Regions from separate parts of the Amycolatopsis sp. NPDC051716 genome, predicted to be linked through region 2. Evidence: riboswitches for the same ligand, from Rfam matches in the RefSeq annotation. Region 2 holds a riboswitch; each other region holds the start of a gene.
What was found. Region 2 has a riboswitch for thiamine pyrophosphate ahead of AB0M30_RS43300 (thiamine ABC transporter substrate-binding protein). Riboswitches for the same ligand answer to the same signal wherever they lie in the genome.

Region 1 (6,107 bases), on a different contig from region 2:
TCGGACAACACCGGCCTGGGCCCGGACGAACTGGACGCCACCTTCCGCTCGCACCTCGGCAGCGTCGCGTTCCGCCCGGCCGAGCTGCTCGGGAGCTACGCGACGCTCGACGACGCGGCCAAAGCGGACAACTGGCCGTCCGTGGACGCGTTGCGGGGCCGGGTGATCACCGAGGTCATCCCGGGCACGGTCGAGGAGGGCAACCCGACCGACACGCTGAAGACCGACGTCGAATACGCGCGCTACCTGGTCGGCCTGAAGAACGCCGGCAAACTCGGCGACGCGAACATCTTCCCGACCGTGCACGGCGCGGCCGGCGGTGACCCGCGGGACAAGTACACCGCCGACCTCAAGCCGTGGTTCGTGGTCTTCGACGGCGACGCGAACGCGTGGGTGACCCAGACCGGGCCGTGGTGGTACGACGCCAACCACTACTACGTCGTGATGACCGACGCGCAGAACGTCGCGCCGGCCATCGACGGCCACAACCCGACGGTCGACCAGGCCAACCAGCGCGTCGCCGACCTGGCGAAGCAGCACGCGTCGGTGGTCACCGCGGACTGGACCGGGCTCACCACGGTGCTGCCGCAGGTGCTCGCCCGCGGTTAGCCGATCAGCACGGGCCGGCCGGCTTCGATCGATCCGACGGAGCCGGCCAGCCCGCCGCGGCCGGTACCCGGTCCACGCGCGCTTTACCGGTCCAGCACCCAGAACGGCGAGACCGGCCCCACCCCAGCGCCCAGCGGGTAGGCCTCTGCCACACACCGCTCGATGAACTTCTTCCCCGCCGCCACGGCGTCCGGCACCGAAGCGCCCTTCGCCAGCGACGCCGTGATCGCCGACGCCAACGTGTCCCCGCCGCCGTGGGTGTTCTCCGTCTCGTACCGCGGGCCGCTCAATTCGATGAACTCGCGGCCGTCCGAGAGCAGGTCCACGCAGTCGGCCGTCCCCTGCATGTGGCCGCCCTTCACCAGGACCCACCGCGAGCCGAACTCCAGCAAAGCTTCGGCGGCCGAACGCTGCGAAGCCGGGTCCACGACCGAAACGCCCGTCAGCAACCGGACTTCGTCGAGGTTCGGCGTGATCAGCGTCGCGCGCGGGAACAGCTCCGTGCGGATCGCCTCCAGGGCGTCCTCGCGCAGCAGCGGGTCACCCGTCATCGAGGCCGCGACCGGGTCGACCACGAACGGGCCGACCTCGACCTCGTCCAGGGTCTTCGCCACCGATCGGATGATCTCGGCCGTCGCCAGCATGCCCGTCTTCGCGGCGTTGACGCCCATGTCCGACGCCACCGCCTTGATCTGCGCGGTGACGACGTCGGCCGGGATCTCCGTGAAACCCTGCACACCCAGCGAGTTCTGCACGGTGACCGCCGTCAGCGCGACTAGCCCGTGCACCCCGTGCGCGAAGAAGGTCCGCAAGTCGGCCTGGATGCCCGCACCACCGCCGGAGTCCGAGCCGGCGATGGTGAGGGCGGTCCTCGGTGTCACGGCTGCACCACCGGCAGATAAACCTGGCCGCCGGACTCGGTGAACTCCGCCGACTTCGAAGCCATGCCGGCCTCGATCGCCTCCACAGTGGACAGACCGTGTTCCTCGGCGTACTTGCGGACGTCCTGCGTGATCCGCATCGAGCAGAACTTCGGGCCGCACATCGAGCAGAAGTGCGCGGTCTTGGCCGGCTCGGCGGGCAGCGTCTCGTCGTGGAACGAGCGCGCGGTGTCCGGGTCGAGCGACAGGTTGAACTGGTCGTTCCAGCGGAACTCGAACCGCGCCTTCGACAGCTCGTCGTCCCATTCCTGCGCGTACTTGTGCCCCTTGGCCAGATCCGCGGCGTGCGCGGCGATCTTGTACGTGATCACACCGGTCTTGACGTCGTCGCGGTTGGGCAGGCCGAGGTGCTCCTTCGGCGTCACGTAACACAGCATCGCCGTGCCGTACCAGCCGATCTGCGCCGCGCCGATGGCCGACGTGATGTGGTCGTACGCCGGCGCGATGTCCGTCGCGAGTGGACCGAGGGTGTAGAACGGCGCCTCGCCGCAGAGCTTTTCCTCGAGCTCCACGTTCTCCTTGATCTTGTGCATCGGCACGTGGCCGGGGCCCTCGATCATCACCTGGACGTCGTGCGAGCGCGCGATGTGCGTCAGCTCGCCGAGGGTTTCCAGCTCGGCGAACTGGGCGCGGTCGTTGGCGTCGGCGATCGAGCCCGGGCGCAGGCCGTCACCGAGGGAGAACGTGACGTCGTACTGCCGGAGGATCTCGCAGAGTTCTTCGAAGTGCGTGTACAAAAAGGACTCTTGGTGGTGCGCGAGGCACCACGCGGCCATGATCGACCCGCCGCGGCTGACGATGCCGGTGACGCGCCGCGCGGTCAGCGGGATGTAGCGCAGCAGCACACCGGCGTGCACGGTGACGTAGTCGACACCCTGTTCGCACTGCTCGATGATGGTGTCGCGGTACACCTCCCACGACAGCTTTTCCGGTTCGCCGTCGACCTTTTCCAGCGCCTGGTAGATCGGCACGGTGCCGACCGGTACCGGCGAGTTGCGGATGATCCACTCCCGCGTCTCGTGGATCCGCTTGCCGGTGGAGAGGTCCATGATCGTGTCGGCGCCCCAGCGGGTCGCCCACACCATCTTGTCGACCTCTTCCTCGACCGACGACCACACGGCCGAGTTGCCCATGTTGGCGTTGATCTTCACCAGGAAGTTCTTGCCGATGATCATCGGCTCGGTCTCGGGGTGCTTGCGGTTGGCCGGGATCACCGCGCGGCCGCGGGCGACCTCGTCGCGCACGAATTCGGGCGAAACCCGTTCCCGTGCGGCGATGTACTCCATCTCGCGGGTGATGACACCCTGTTTGGCCCACCCGAGCTGGGTGTTGTGCTCCCGCCCGTCGGCCCAGCCGGCCCGCAGCCGGTGAAGTCCACTGTGGACGTCGATCTCCACGTCCGGATCCGTGTACGGGCCGGAGGTGTCGTAGACGTCGAACTGTTCCCCGTTGGAAAGATCGATCCGCCGCACGGGGACGCGGAGTCCGGATTCGGTCTGCTGGTAGGCCTTGTGCGAACCGGTGATCGGTCCGGTGGTCACCTTTACGGCAGCATGGTTTTCGAGCGTCGTCAACGACTTTCACTCCCTACGCCGGCATTACCCGGTCAGGTTCATGCGGTCGGTGACGCCTGCGAAACGCAAGTCACCCTCTCAGCCCGCCATGGCGCGAGCTCCCGCGTTGGTGTTGTGCCACCGACCATGCCACGCCGAAGCGCGATACTCAAGTCAGGTGACCTCGCCCGACCAGTTCGGCCGGGGTGGCGTAGACGTCGACCATGGCGCCGTTGCGCAGCACGGTGATCGGCAGTGCGGTGCCGATCACTTCCGCGAACAGCTGCCGCTGGATGCCTTGGGCGTCCGAGACGCGGGTGCGCCCGACGGTCAGCACGAGGTCGCCGGCGCGCAGGCCGGCCCGGTCGGCCGGGCCGCCGGACACGACTTCGCGCACCCGTAGCCCGGCGCGCTGCCCGGTGCGCTCGGCGATGTCGTCCGGCAGCGGCGCGGGCACGCCGACGACGCCGAGGTACGCGCGCCGCACCCGGCCTTCGACGACGAGCGTGTCGATGATCCGCCGCGTGGTCGTGTTGATCGGCACCGCGAGCCCGAGCCCGATCCCGGCGACCGCGGTGTTGATGCCGACGACCCGGCCGGCGGAGTCGGCGAGCGCGCCGCCGGAGTTGCCGGGGTTGAGGGCGGCGTCGGTCTGGATGACGTCCTCGATCACGCGGGTGGTGCGCCCCTGCCGGACCGGCAGCGCGCGGCCGAGGGCGCTGACGACCCCGGCGGTGACGGTCCCGGAGAAGCCGAGCGGGTTCCCGACCGCGACGACGAGCTGCCCGACGACGAGCCGGTCGGCGTCGCCCAGAACAGCCGCGGCCGGCGTCGCGCCCCGCGCCCGCAGCACGGCGAGATCGGACAGCGGATCGGCGCCGACGACGTCGAAGGGCACTTCGCTGCCGTCGGCGAAGGTGGCGACCCCGCGCCGGTGGTCGCTGACGACGTGGGCGTCGGTGAGCAGGTGGCCGTCCTCGGCGAAGACGACGGCCGAGCCACTGCCCCGCGCGAGCTGCACCCCGGCGACGTGCGGGGTAACGGTCTTGGCGACCGTGCTGACCGCGCGCGAGTAGGCGTCCATCGCCTCGTCCATGGAGATACCTCGATTACAGCGTTGCAGGTACTACAATCTTGCGCCCGGTTCGGCCGGAAGTCCGTTCGCTGCTGGTGAACCGGCCCGGTGGACCAGTGACGGTCAGTGGTTCACCGGATCAGCCCATGCATCGGGCAGAAATCGGCGGCAGACTGCCAGGCGCCTTTCTGTAACGGTGCAGAGGCGACTTTTCTGTGGGGTTGATATGCGCAAACTCATCTTCGGCGCCCTCGCCGGGCTGCTGGTCACCGGCCTGATCCCGGCGACCGCGGCGGCGCAGGGGGAGGCTCCCGGTGCCCCCGGGACCCATCCCAGCTGGCTACCCGCGAACAAGACCGGTTTCGGGACCGCGCACGACCGGTCCAGCAACGTCTGGTTCACCCTCCAGGGCGGCCAGCTGTCCGAGGTCTACTACCCGGACCTGTCGACGCCCAGCGTCCGCTCGATGGACTTCGTCGTCACGGACGGCCGCAGCTTCGCCGTCACCGACTACTCGGCGAAGTCCCAGCAGGTCCGGCGGACCGACGACGACAGCCTGACGTACGAGCAGACCATCACCGACGACCAGCACCGCTGGCGCCTCCGCAAGACCTACGTCACCGACCCGGCCGCCACGACCGTGCTGGTGGACGTCGATTTCCAGTCGCTCACCGGGCGGCCCTACCAGCTCTACGCGGTCGCCGACCCGGACCTCACCAACGACGGCTCCGACGACTCGGCCGCCCGCCAGGGGGACGCCGTCACCGCGCAGGACGCCACGAACGCCGCCGCGCTCACCGCGCAGCCCGCGTTCACCACGACCAGCGTCGGCTACGCGGGTGCCTCCGACGGGAACACCCAGCTCGCCAAGACCTTCAAGCTCGACCGGTACGACACCGCGGCCAAGGGCAACGTCGTGCTGACCGGCCGGACGAACGCCGACGGCGTCCGCAACCGGCACGTCACCGTCGCCCTCGGCATGGGTGCGAAGGCCGCCGACGCGCTCAAGAGCGCGCAGGCGTCGCAGCGGCGCGGCTTCCGCGACATCGCGCGCGCCTACGACCGCGGCTGGCAGCAGTACCTGCGCGGGGTCAGCCGGCCGCCGTCGTCGCTGAAGACCGACGCCGAACGTGACCTCTACAAGGCGTCGATGCTGACGCTCGCCGCCAGCGAGGACAAGCACCACCCCGGTGCCTTCATCGCGTCGCCGAGCATGCCGTGGCGGTTCGGGAACAACGACCCGGAGTGGTCGCCGTCGGGCACCTACCACCTGGTCTGGCCGCGTGACCTCTACCAGATCGCGACCGGCTTGGCCGCGGGCGGCGACACGGCCGCCGCGAACCGCGCGGTGAGCTACATGTTCGGCACGCAGCAGCAGGCCGACGGGCACCTGCCGCAGAACAGCCGCGTCGACGGCGTGCCGTACTGGACGTCGATCCAGCTCGACGAGAGCGCGTTCCCGATCGTGCTGGCCCAGCAGCTAGGGCGGAACGACCTGTGGCCCGGCGTCCGCAAGGCCGCCGACTTCATCCTCGGGTACCAGGGGCCGAACGGGCAGGCGTCGCCGTACACCCAGCAGGAGCGCTGGGAGGAGCAGGACGGCTGGTCCCCGTCGACCATCGCTTCGGTGATCGCCGGGCTCGTCTGCGCCGCGGACATCGCTTCGCACAACGGCGCGGCCGCCGACGCCGCCCGGTACCTCGCCGCGGCCGACAAGATGAAGGCCGACCTGCCCAAGCAGACGATCACCACGAACGGGCCGCTGTCGAAGGACCCGTACTTCGTCCGGCTCACCAAGGACGCCGACGCCAACGCCGGGACGACGTACAACCTCGGCAACTCGAGCGTGACGATGGACCAGCGCGCGGTCACCGACGCGGGCTTCCTCGACCTGGTCCGGCTCGGCGTCTACCGCGCCGACGACCCGGT
Region 2 (6,107 bases):
CTTCACCGCGTCCCCGGCGCGCAGGTCCGACGCGGCCGGCGCCACGGCGTCCACTGTGGAGTCCGCGAGTTTCACCACGAGCCGCACGTGCTCGCGCCGGTGCACCGCGGCCACCACCTCACCGTCCACTCCGGACTTCGCCACCCGCAGCGCGTGCGGCCGCAACCCCAGCCGCACCGGGCCGTCGGCGGCGTCCGGGAGTTCCAGGTCCCCCAGCTCCGTGTGCACGTGCCCGGCCGCGGCCACACCGTCGGCGAACGTCGTCACGCCGAGGAAGCGGGCCACGTCGTCGTCCGCCGGATTCCGCCACACCCGCCGGACCGCACCTTCCTGGCGGACCTCCCCCGCGTCGAGCACCGCCACGCGGTCGGCCAGCGTGAACGCCTCCTCCTGGTCGTGCGTCACCAGCAGCGCGGTGATCTTGCTGCGCCGCAACAGGTCCGCCAGGTCGATCGCCAGCTGCTCACGCAGTCCCGCGTCCAAACCGGACAGTGGCTCGTCGAGCAGCAGCAGCCGCGGCTTCGGCGCCAGCGCCCGGGCCAGCGCCACCCGCTGGGCCTGGCCGCCGGACAGCTCCGTCACCCGCCGTTTCTCGAAGCCGGCGAGGCCCACCAGCTCCAGCAGCTCGGCGACCCGCGGCGCCCACTGCGCGCGCGGCACGCCGTGCATCCGCAGGCCGAACGCGATGTTCGCGGCGACGTCGCGGTGGGCGAACAGCTGGCCGTCCTGGAACACCAGGCCGAAGCCGCGCCGGTGGACCGGGACCGCGCCGAGGTCCTCGCCGTCCCAGCTCACCGAGCCGCGCGCCGACGGCTCGAGGCCGGTGATCGCGCGCAGCAGCGTCGACTTGCCCGAGCCCGACGGGCCGAGCAGCGCCAGCACCTCGCCGTCGGCGATGTCCAGCCGGGCGTCGCGCACCGCCGCGAACGATCCGTAGTGGACGGTCAGGTCCCGCACCGACAACGCCATCAGAACTCTCCCACCCCGTCGCGCCCGAGCCGGTCGATCAGCGCGACCGCCAGCACCGTCACGAGCATCAGCAACGCGCACGCCGCATAGGCCATCTGGTTGTTCAGCTCACCCGGGCGCGCCATCAACGTCGCGACCGCGACCGGCAGCGTCGGCGCCGTGGGCCGGGCGAGGAAGCTCGTCGCGCCGAATTCGCCGAGAGCCACGACGAACCCGAAGCCCGCCGCCGCGACCAGCGGCCGCAGCGTCAGCGGCAGGTCGATCTCCCGCCACACCCGCAGCGGGCTCGCCCCGAGCGTCGAGGCGGCCTGCCGCAGCCGGACGTCGACCGAGCGCAGCACCGGCAGCACCATCCGCACGATCAGCGGGATGATCACCAGTGCCTGGGCCAGCGGCACCAGGTAGGGCGAGGTCCGCAGGTCGCCGGGCAGCGCGTCGAGCGTCACCAGGTAGCCGAACCCGACGGTCACCGCGGACACCCCGAGCGGCAGCATCAGCACGGCGTCCATCGTCTCGCCCAGCCCGCGCGCGGCTTTGGCGGGCGAGCGCCGCAGCGCCACGAGGACGACGGACGCGAGCACGCCGACGACCAGCGCGAGCAACGTCGCGTCGATCGCCACCTTGAGCGAGTTCAGCGCGGCGTCCCAGCCGGACACCTGAAGTGCGCCCTTCTCGCCGGTGCTCGTCAGGGCCCGGTACCCGGCGAGGCTCCAGCCGTCCTCTGTGGACACCGATTCGGCGAGGAGCGCGACGATCGGTGTCACCAGCAACGCGAGGACGACCCCCGCGGCACCGACGATCCACCACTCGCCGCCCCTCGGCGGCCGTGCTCCGCCGGAGCCGATCCGGGCGCCCTCCTTGCGCCGCCGCGCCAGCCCGCCGAGGACCAGCGCGGCGACCACGGCCGCGAACTGGATCAGCGAGAGCGCGGCCGCGCCCGAAAGGTCCAGCAGGTCGACCGTCCGCAGGTAGATCTCGGTTTCCAGGGTCCGGTAGCGCGCCCCGCCCAGGATCAGGACGACCCCGAAGCTGGTGGCGCAGAAGAGGAACACGACGGCCGCGGCGGACGCGACCGCGGGTGCCAGCGCGGGCAGCGTCACCGACCGGAAGGCCCGCCACGGCGACGCGCCGAGCGCGCGGGCGGCGTCGGTCGTCCGCGAATCGAGCCGCGCCCACAGCCCGGCGACGGTCCGCGCGACGACGGCGACGTTGAAGAAGGCGTTGGCCAGCACGATCGGCAGCACGCCGCCGTCCGGCCACAGCGCCCGGAACGCCAGCCCGACGACCACGGTCGGCAGCACGAACGGCACCAGCACCAGCGTCCGGGCCAGGCCGACGCCGGGCAGCCGCACCCGGGCCAGCAGGAACGCCACCGGCAGCCCGGCCAGCACCGCGACCACCGTCGACGCGGCCGCGCTCGCGACGGTGAACCCGGCCAGCTGCCAGGTCCGCGCGTCGCCGAGCACGACGTCGAGCCCGCCCGCGGCGAACCCGCGTCCGATGATCGCCAGCACCGGCCAGGCGAAGAACACCACCAGGAACCCGATCGGGGCCAGCCCGAGCAGCGCCAGGCCGAGCCCGCGAGCGGTCCGCGGTGGCGCTGTCGCTTTCCCGGGACTCCGCGGTGGAGCCTCGGAGCTCACTGCAGGAGCGTGCGCCATTCGCCGATCCACTTCTCGCGTCCGGCCTGCACCTGGTCCGCGGGCAGCGCCTGCGGCCTCTGCGGCAGCGGGGCCACCTGCGCCCAGCCCGCGGGCAGGTCGACGCCCTGGCGCGCCGGGTAGACGTACATGTTGGCCGCGACCGTGGCCTGGAACTGCTGCGAGAGCAGGAAGTCGACGACCTTGCGGGCGTTCTCGACCTGCTTGCCGTTCGCCAGCACGCCGGCGTACTCGACCTGCCGGTAGCAGGTGTCGAGCAGCGCCTTGGTGCGCGGCTTCCCGTCGTCCCCGACTTCGGCGGCCGGCGACGACGCGTACGAGACGACGATCGGCCGCGGCCCCTTGCCGGACGAGCCGGAGAACTGCTTGGTGTAGGCCTCTTCCCAGCCGCTGACGACCTTGACGCCGTTGGCCTTCAGCTTCGTCCAGTAGTCCTTCCAGCCGGCGTCGCCGTACTTGGCGACGGTGCCGAGGAGGAACGCCAGCCCGGGCGACGCCGTCGCCGGGTCCTCGGCGACCAGCAGGTCCTTGTACTTCGGGTCGGCCAGGTCGTCGTAGGTCTCCGGTGCGGGGATCCCCTTGGTGGTGAAGTAGTTCGTGTCGACGTTGACGCAGACGTCGCCGACGTCGACCGCGGACAGCCGGTGCTCGGGGTCGACGGCGTAGCGCTGCGGCCCACGGTCGGCTTCCGGGCTGGTGTAGGAGTCGAAGACGCCTTCGCTGAGCGCCCGCGAGGCGAAGGTGGAGTCGACGCCGTACGCGACGTCGCCGATCGGATTCGCCTTCGTCAGCACGAGCTTGTTGGTCAGCGAACCGGCGTCGCCCTGCTTGAGCACGGAGACCTTGATGCCCGACTGCTTCTGGAAGGCGTCGAGCACCTCCTGCGGCGCCAGGAACGAATCGTGCGTCACGAGGGTGACGGTGGGCGTCTGCTGCGTGCCACCGTCACCGTCCGACAGCGAGCACGCCGCGGCGACGGCACCGACGGCGGCGATGGCCGTCGCGGCGCGCACAGCCCTGCGTTTCATCTACCCTCCTGCACTTCGCCGACGCGGAGGGAAGCCCTCCCGTCGCCGGCATGATCCGGTCAGGTGCGAACGGTCGCGGGTGACCCCGCCTCTCAGCCCGGCTCACCGGACTCCCGTGGCAACCGTGCAGCGTAGTCCAGGACGGCCGACCATGGAGACATGACGGAAATCTTGAACGACGACGAGGCCGACGCCCGGCTCGGTGCGGACTGGACGCGGTCCGGCGCGGTGATCGCGCGCGAGGTGGAGCTGGCGAGCTTCCCCCAGGCGATCGAGGTGGTGAACCGGGTGGCGGACCTCGCCGAAGCCGCCGACCACCACCCGGACATCGACATCCGCTGGCGCACGCTGACCTTCCGGCTCAGCACGCACTCGGCAGGCGGCCTGACGGCGAAGGACTTCGACCTGGCGTCGCGGATCGACGCGGTGCTCGCCGCGGTGTGATCTCGGCTACGCTCAGTGCACCTTCGCCCGGGTTCGGCGTCTCTCGGTTACCGGAACCTTCGGGAAGGAGAGACAGATGACTCAGGCAATCGTGGTCGGCACGGCGGCGTTCGCGACGATGGTGGCGGCGGCCGGTGGGGTGCTCTGGTTCACCGCCCGCAACCGCCGTCACCTGGACGGCTGAGAGTTCGATCACAGCTGTTAACGGGCGGCATGATCAGCGCGCTGTTCCTGCGGAAGCATCGGTTCGGCCCCTAGGAAACGCCATGAACAGCACCGCCGCCCTCACCCCCGCCCAGCGCGCCTGGATCAACGCCCTCGCCCCCGCGGTGGTGCTGATCGTGATCGCGGTGCTGGGCCTGCTCGGCTAGTCCGCCCAAGCCTGCCGGACCTCCGGGTCCGGCGGGCTACAAGGTGATCTGCCCGGGCGGCGGGAACTCGGCCGGGGTCTCGTCGGCCGTGGACCAGTACTCGAGGCACGACAAGCGGCCTTCGTCGACGAACACGATGAGGCCGCCGTCCGGGACGTCGGCCTCCACCGCCACCGATTCCATCTTCGGCGAGCGCGGGGTCGCGTCGTCCACGGCGAGGTCGATCGTGGGGCAGCCGCAGCCGCAGCGGCCGACCACCCGGGCCGTGGTGGCCTGCGCGCGCAGTTCCGCGGCACCGGGGAAGTCGGCCGCGAGCAGCGTGTCCAGTGCCGTCCGCTCGTTCGGCGTCAGCGGGCGAGGGCTCGCCACGATCAGTACCGGGGCATGTTCGGGATGGCCTTCTCCGCCACTTCGATGAGCGCGAGCACCTTCGGCACGTCGGCCGCCACGTCCTCGGCGGTCATCGCCGGAGTCTCCGACGATCGATAGGCGATCTCGTTGCGCCGGGCCCGCATCCGGTTGAAGGGCCGCAGGAGCGAGCCCAGCGGCGGATCCAGCTGGGCGAGGACGGCCTCGTAGACGGTCACGTGGCCGCCCCGGCTCGTCACCCGCAGGCCCTGGTTCTGCAGGACCGCCGCCAACGCGCGGCGCGCGCTGTCGTAGGCCAGCGTGTAGGCGCCTTCCGGGTCGGTGTCCTGCAGCTGCCGCGCTGACGCGAGGTGGGTGCGGGCCCGGGCCAGTTCGGCCTCGGCCGCCTCCCGCGACGCCGGGACGCGCTCGATGGCGCCGCGGGCCATGAAGGCGTCGATCCGCTCACGCCCTTGGTTCCACTGGGGCATCAGGCCTCCTGGTCGAGGTTCAGCCGGGCCAGCGGACGTTCGCGCACGCTGGTGAGGAACGGATCCGCCGTGTCCGCCGCCCACGACTCCGGCGAGATCCGGTGCACGTTGACCTCGTGGCCCAGCCGCCGCGACACACCCTCGGCCAGGTCGAAGAGCGCGTCCGGATCGGGCGAACCGACGACGAGCACGTCGACGTCCCCGGGCGGCGGGCCCGGTTCGCCGCGGTAGCGCGCGGCCCAGGACCCGTAGATGTAGGCCTCCCGCACGCCCGCCAGCCCGGACAGGGCCTCGGCGAGCAGCGGCAGCGGCCCGAAGGTGACCGCGATGACCTCGCTCAACGGCCGGTAGAGCGGGGTGTCCGTGCGGGCTTTGACGAGCCGGCTCCGGCCGACCCGCCGGTCTTCCAGGATGCCGCCGCCGACGAGCCGTTCGACCTCGCGCAACACGGCCGTGGGGGTGACGCCGGAGGCTTCGGCGAGCTCGGTGATGCTGTACTCGCGCTCCGGGTGCAGCAGGACCCGCGCCAGCACCTCACCCTGCATGCGGGACCGCAGCAGGGGGAGCAGGCTCGGCGACGTTTTCATTGGACGCAGTATATCCTGCGTCCAATGAAAGCAACAGTCAGTAGTTGACGCTCACTCAGACGTTGAAGCGGAACTCGACCACGTCGCCATCGGCCATCACGTAGTCCTTGCCCTCCATGCGGACCTTGCCCGCCGCCCGGGCGGCCGCCATCGAACCCGCCGCCATCAGGTCGTCGTAGGAGACGATCTCCGCCTTGATGAAGCCGCG
Region 3 (6,107 bases), on a different contig from region 2:
CAGTTCGCGCGCTTTGCCCTCGTGTTCGCCGATCGGCACCTCGATCACCTCGGCGCCGTACGCGCGGGTGGCCTCGACCTTGATCCGCGGCGCGACGTCCGGCACGACGATCACCGCGGGCACGCCGTACCGCTGCGCCGCGTACGCGACTGCCTGCGCGTGGTTGCCGCTGGAGTACGCGATGACGCCGCGGGCGCGGGCCGCGTCGTCGAGGGCGGCGATGGCGTTGAACGCGCCGCGCACCTTGAACGCCCCGACCGGTTGCAGGCTTTCGGGTTTAAGCCACAGGGTTTCGCGGGGATCCCAGGTTTGGAGCAGCAGAGGCGTGCGTACGGCGACATCTTCGACGCGCTTCGCGGCGGCCTCGATGTCAGAGATCGTCACCAGTTCCATGTGCCGAGTATGTCAAGAAAACGTTCGACCCGGAGTGTCCATTATGGACATAGAGAGTGGTCCTCCTCACGCTGCGGCAACGAGGGGAGTGCCTCATGCGCCTCAGACGTTGGACAGGGGAGAACACGGACTACCTAGATCGGGATCATGAGCAAGGAGAACGTAGCGGCTTCGGAAGCGAAAGAAGAGAAATCGGGCCTGCGGATCGCGCAGGTTCTGGCGGCGGCGCTGGCGGCGGTGACCGCGGCGCTGCTCGGCTCGACACTGGGCGTGGCGGGCACGGTGGTCGGCGCCGGCGTGGCGAGCGTGGTGTCGACGGTCGGCAGCGAGCTGTACCTGCGCTCGCTGCAGCGCACCCGCGAGGCGGCGCTCAGGGCGCGCCAGCTGGCGACGTCGGGCATCCGGCGGCGGGGACCGGCCGACGAGCCGTCGGACGTGCCGATCACCGACCAGCCCACGGTCCAGCTGAAACCGCCGGAGGAGGAGCCGTCACGGCTGTCCGCGCGGCTGCGGAAGCTGCGCTGGCCGCTGATCATCGCCACGAGCCTGGCGGCGTTCGCGGTGGCGATCCTGTCGATCGTCGGCTTCGAGTCGGCGACGGGCACCCAGATCGGCGGCGGCACGGGCCCGAGCCTCGGCAAGATCTTCACGGGCGGCGGCGGCCACCCGGACCAGACGCCGTCGACGACCCCGCCGACCTCGGCGAACGACACGCAGGTGTCCCCGACGGAGACGACGGCAACGCCGCCTTCGACGAGTTCGACCGCCCCGGCGACGTCGTCGGAGACCCCGACGACCACCCCGAGCACGACGACCGCCCAGCCGTCGGCCTCGGCGCCGGCGACCTCGGCGACCCCGCCGACCAGCAAGGGCGTGGCGACGACGCCGACCCCGTAGCAGCGTCCCCAATGACTCATTCGGGACCTCGGACGTCCCGAATGAGTCATTCGCGGCATCGGCGAGTTCGAGGTCAGGGCAGGCGGGCTCGCAGTTCGCGCGCCGCGGCCTCGGGGTCCTCGGCCTCGGTGATCGCCCGGACCACCACGATCCGGGACGCTCCCGCGTCGAGGACTTCCGGGAGCCGCGGCCCGTCGATGCCGCCGATGGCGAACCAGGGCCGGTCGGGGGTCCAGGCCGCCGTCGCGCGCACCAGGTCCAGGCCCGGTGCCGGGCGGCCCGGCTTGGTCGGCGTCGGCCAGCACGGGCCCGTGCAGAAGTAGTCCACCCCGGGCTCCGCGGCCGCCGCGAGGGCCTGGTCGAGCGAGTGCGTCGAGCGGCCGATCACCACCTCGTCGCCCAGGATCCGGCGGGCCAGCGGCACCGGGATGTCGTCCTGGCCCAGGTGCAGCACGTCGGCCCCGACGGCCAGCGCCACGTCGGCCCGGTCGTTCACCGACAGCAACGCCCCGTGGCGGGCACACGCCTCCGCCAGCACCTCCAGCGCCGCGATCTCGCCGGCCGCCTCCAGCGCACCGGTTTTGTCGCGCAGCTGGATGATGTCGACGCCGCCCGCCAGGGCCGCGTCGGCGAAGGCGGCCAGGTCGCCACGGTCGGTGCGGGCGTCCGTGCACAGGTACAGGCGCGCGCCGTCGAGGCGGGCGCGGATCTTGTCACCGGAGAGGGCGGGCATAGCGGCGACCGTACCGCGCGCGTTGACAATCCGACCGAAGAAGGCCGCCCCGCAAGCGGCAGGTGCGGTTGCCGCGAAAGGCATCCGGCCGTGACTGCGGTTGGATTATCAACGAACGGCACAGTAAGGTGGAGGTGTCCGCACGGGAGCCCGAGGCACGGGCTGAGAGGGAGCTGCCGCTCCGACCGTGGAACCTGATCCGGGTCATGCCGGCGCAGGGAGCGTGATTCCCATGACGAACCTGGCAGTGGTGGGCGGCGGCGTGATCGGCCTGTCCGCCGCGTGGCGCGCCGCGCGCACCGGCCGCGAAGTGACCGTCTACGACCCCGAACCCGCGCGCGGCGGGGCGTCCTGGCTGGCCGGGGGCATGCTCGCCCCCGTCACCGAGGCGTGGCCGGGCGAGGAGGACGTCCTCCGCCTCGGCGAAGCCTCGCTGAAGCGGTGGCCCGGGTTCGCGCGTGACCTGGCGGAAGAGGGCTTCGACCCGGGGCTGGCCGGGCACGGGACGCTCGTCGTCGCCTTCGACAGCGCCGACGCCGGCTACCTGGACATCCTGGCCGGTCACCTGCACTCGCTCGGCCGCGCGGCCGAGCGGCTCACCGGGCGGGAGGTCAAGCGGCTCGAACCCGGTACCGGGTCCGTCCGAAGTGGACTCCACGTGCCCGGCGACCTGGCCGTGGACAACCGGAAACTGCTCGACGCGCTGTACGCGGCCTGCGTCGGCCAGCAAGTCCGGTTCGTGCGCGAGCGCGTCGAAGAACTCCCGGACGCCGAAGCCGTCGTGCTCGCCGCGGGCGCCTGGACCGGGCGGCTGCACCCGCTGCTCGCCGGCGCCGTCCGCCCGCTCAAGGGCGAAATCCTCCGGCTCAAGCCCCGTCGCGGCTGCCTGCCGCCACCCACGCACACCGTCCGGGCCGTCGTCGAAGGCCGCCCGATCTACCTCGTCCCGCGCGCTGACCAGGAGCTGGTCCTCGGCGCCACCCAATACGAGGCCGGGTTCGACCGGGCCGTCACCGCCCGCGGCGTGCGCGAGCTGCTCGAAGGCGCCGAACGCGTCTTCCCCGCGATCACCGAGTACGAGCTGACCGAGACCGCCGCCGGCCTGCGGGCGGGCAGCCGGGACGCGCTGCCGTACCTGGGCGTCCTGGACGACGGCGTCTTCGCCGCGACCGGGCACCACCGCAACGGCCTGCTGATGGCCCCGGTGACCGCGGACGCCGTGGTCGCCTGGCTCGACGGGGACGAGCCGCCCGAAGGCACCGCGGCCGCGTCCCCCGCCCGCCTGCACCAGAAGGAGCACGTGTGATGGAGATCAAGCTCAACGGCGAGTGGACGGCGTTCCCGGACGGCGCCACCGTCGCCGACGTCCTCGACGCCACCGGCGGGCAGCGGCCCGGGATCGCCGTCGCGGTCGACGGCGTCGTCGTCCGCCGCGCCGACTGGGCGGCCACCGCCGTGCCCAAGGGGGCGGGCGTCGACGTGCTCACCGCGGTCCAGGGAGGCTGAAATGGACGAAGCGCCACTGGTCATCGGCCCCTGCAAGCTGACGTCCCGGCTGATCATCGGCACCGGCGGCGCGGCCAACCTCGCCGTCCTGGAACGCGCGCTGGTGGCGTCCGGCACCGAGCTGACCACCGTCGCCATGCGCCGCGCCGACGCCGAAGGCGGCTCCGGCGTCCTCGAACTCCTGAAACGGCTCGGCATCGAACTGCTGCCGAACACGGCGGGCTGCCGGACGGCCGCCGAGGCCGTGCTCACCGCGCAGCTCGCGCGGGAGGCGCTGGAGACCGATCTCATCAAGCTCGAAGTCCACGCCGACGACCGGACGCTGCTCCCGGACCCGTTCGAGACCCTCGACGCCGCCGAGCGGCTGGCCGCCGACGGGTTCACCGTGTTCGCCTACACGAACGACGACCCGGTGCTCGCGCTGCGCCTGGAGGAAGCCGGCTGCGCCGCGGTGATGCCGCTGGGCGCGCCGATCGGCACCGGCCTCGGCATCCGGAATCCGCACAACATCGAGCTGATCGTTTCGCGGGCGGGCGTCCCGGTGATCCTGGACGCCGGAATCGGCACGGCCTCGGATGCGACGCTGGCGATGGAGCTCGGCTGCGACGCGGTCCTGCTCTCCACCGCGGTCACCCGGGCGGCCGATCCCGAGCGGATGGCCGCGGCGATGCGGGCCGCGGTCGTCGCCGGGCGGCTGGCCCGCGAGGCCGGGCGCGTGCCGCAGCGGTTCTGGGCGCAGGCGTCGAGTCCACCTCGGTAGAACACTTGCTTTCCGAGGGTTCCGGGTGGCGGAGCCCCCGGCCCCGGTGGAACACCGCGCCTTCACGCCGAGTGTGCACGGCGAGCCCGTAAGGTGGACGGCACTTTCCGGCGCAGCCGCGGCGGGGTGAGGGCAGAAGGAGCCAGCCGTGACGAGCACATCGGTCCAGGACGTCTCGGGCAGGTTGTACCTCGCCGTGGGCAGGCTGTCCCGGTCACTGCGGCAGGCGGGTGTCCCGGGGCCGGGCCACGGCGCCCTCTCCGCGCTGGCGACGCTGGTGCACGCGGGCCAGTTGCGGCTCGGCGACCTCGCGGCCAAGGAGGGCGTGGCCGCCGCGACGATGTCGCGGATCATCGCGTCCCTGGTCGAGGCGGGGTACGTCAGCCGCGAGTCCGACCCGGTCGACCGCCGGGCCTGGCTGGCGAAGGCGACCGAAGAGGGCGAGCGGCTCGTCTCCGGTGTCCGGTCGACGCGGGTGCAGGAGCTGAACCGGCGCCTCGACCGGCTTTCGCCCGAGCACCGCGAAGCCCTGACGGCGGCGATCCCGGCGCTCGAGGCCCTGATCGCGGACGACTAGGACCCGCCTCGGGTGTGGCGCGCGGGGTGAGCGGGTACTCCGGCGGCAGGCCGGTCGACCGTCAACCGGCACACCTGGGGAGGTGGGCGTGGTGGACTCGACACTGGCCGCGATTTGGTTTCCCGACGGCCCCATGGGCGGCGTGCTCGTGGTACTCGCGCTCGTGGCCGTGATCGGCGGGACCATCATGGGCCGCCGGGCCCGGAAGAAGCCCTGATCGCGGACGGCTAAGCCGCTTCCCGCCGCAGCTCGGCCAGTTCCGCGCGCAGGGCGCGGAGCTCGTCGAGGATTTCCTGGTTGGCCGCGGCCTGCGTTTCGGCCTGCTTCGCCTCTTCCTCGCGGATGTCCTGGCGCAGTTCGTCCTCCATGCCGCTGACCACGACGGCGATGAAGAGGTTCAGCACCGCGAAGCTGGACACCAGGATGTAGACGACGAAGAAGATCCAGGCCATCGGCGCCTGTTCCATGATCGTCTTCGCGATGTCCGGCCACGCCTCGCCGGTCATCACCTGGAACAGGGTGAACAGCGACGTGCCGAGGTCGCCGAAGTCGCCGGGGTCGATGGTGCCGAACAGCTTCGTCGCCATCACGCCGGCCACGAAGATGATCAGCGCGAGCAGCGCGGCGATCGACGCCATCCCGGGGATCGCGGCGAGCAGCCCGGAAACGACCTTCCGCATCGACGGCACGACGGAGATCAGCCGCAGGACACGCAGCACGCGCAGCGACCGCAGCACCGCGAACGGCCCGGTCGCCGGGATCACCGCGATGCCGACCACCAGCAGGTCGAAGACGTTCCAGTTGTCGCGGAAGAAGCCGCCGCGGTAGGCGTGGAACTTGGCCAGCAGCTCGGCGACGAAGATGCCCAGCGCGAGGTGGTCGAGGACGTGCAGGAGATCGCCGTACCCGGCCATCAGGGACGTGGACGTCTCCATGCCGAGGGTGACCGCGTTGAAGACGATCACGGCGATGATGAAGTTCTGGAAGCGGCGGCTCTCGAGGAACTTCGCCACCCGCTCGCGCCCGGTCAAGGCCGCCCCCTGCTTCGGTCAAGGATCAGTAAACCCGTGCGGCGCCAAAGGTATCTTGCGAACGGAGAGGGGAGGCGCATGGGTGAGGGCCCGGACATTCCGCTGGCGCGGCTGCGCGAGGTGACCGAACTCCTGCTGGCGCACCTGGAACGCGCCGGTGCTTCGGTCCCGCTCGAGCACGACCTGTTCTGGGAGCTGACGCCGGAGCAG

Region 1: it holds a riboswitch for thiamine pyrophosphate, as region 2 does, so the genes downstream of both, thiC (phosphomethylpyrimidine synthase ThiC) here and AB0M30_RS43300 (thiamine ABC transporter substrate-binding protein) in region 2, are expected to answer to the same signal.
Region 3: it holds a riboswitch for thiamine pyrophosphate, as region 2 does, so the genes downstream of both, thiO (glycine oxidase ThiO) here and AB0M30_RS43300 (thiamine ABC transporter substrate-binding protein) in region 2, are expected to answer to the same signal.

The regions. Positions count from the first base shown of each region.
Region 1 covers NZ_JBFAZA010000063.1:29,236-35,342, forward strand. The annotation lists gene AB0M30_RS45695 (phosphatidylinositol-specific phospholipase C domain-containing protein) at 1-609, shown strand, start outside; gene thiD (bifunctional hydroxymethylpyrimidine kinase/phosphomethylpyrimidine kinase) at 693-1,490, opposite strand; gene thiC (phosphomethylpyrimidine synthase ThiC) at 1,487-3,124, opposite strand; TPP riboswitch at 3,118-3,239, opposite strand; gene AB0M30_RS45710 (trypsin-like peptidase domain-containing protein) at 3,273-4,199, opposite strand; gene AB0M30_RS45715 (glycoside hydrolase family 15 protein) at 4,405-6,107, shown strand, end outside.
Region 2 covers NZ_JBFAZA010000052.1:26,001-32,107, forward strand. The annotation lists gene AB0M30_RS43290 (ABC transporter ATP-binding protein) at 1-969, opposite strand, end outside; gene AB0M30_RS43295 (iron ABC transporter permease) at 969-2,525, opposite strand; gene AB0M30_RS43300 (thiamine ABC transporter substrate-binding protein) at 2,609-3,658, opposite strand; TPP riboswitch at 3,678-3,785, opposite strand; gene AB0M30_RS43305 (4a-hydroxytetrahydrobiopterin dehydratase) at 3,818-4,102, shown strand; gene AB0M30_RS43310 (hypothetical protein) at 4,510-4,842, opposite strand; gene AB0M30_RS43315 (hypothetical protein) at 4,845-5,312, opposite strand; gene AB0M30_RS43320 (ArsR family transcriptional regulator) at 5,312-5,899, opposite strand; gene ychF (redox-regulated ATPase YchF) at 5,955-6,107, opposite strand, start outside.
Region 3 covers NZ_JBFAZA010000063.1:21,628-27,734, forward strand. The annotation lists gene AB0M30_RS45640 (threonine/serine dehydratase) at 1-393, opposite strand, end outside; gene AB0M30_RS45645 (hypothetical protein) at 541-1,290, shown strand; gene thiE (thiamine phosphate synthase) at 1,364-2,023, opposite strand; TPP riboswitch at 2,156-2,261, shown strand; gene thiO (glycine oxidase ThiO) at 2,256-3,329, shown strand; gene thiS (sulfur carrier protein ThiS) at 3,329-3,529, shown strand; gene AB0M30_RS45665 (thiazole synthase) at 3,531-4,289, shown strand; gene AB0M30_RS45670 (MarR family transcriptional regulator) at 4,438-4,866, shown strand; gene AB0M30_RS45675 (hypothetical protein) at 4,958-5,083, shown strand; gene AB0M30_RS45680 (ion transporter) at 5,094-5,897, opposite strand; gene AB0M30_RS45685 (hypothetical protein) at 5,976-6,107, shown strand, end outside.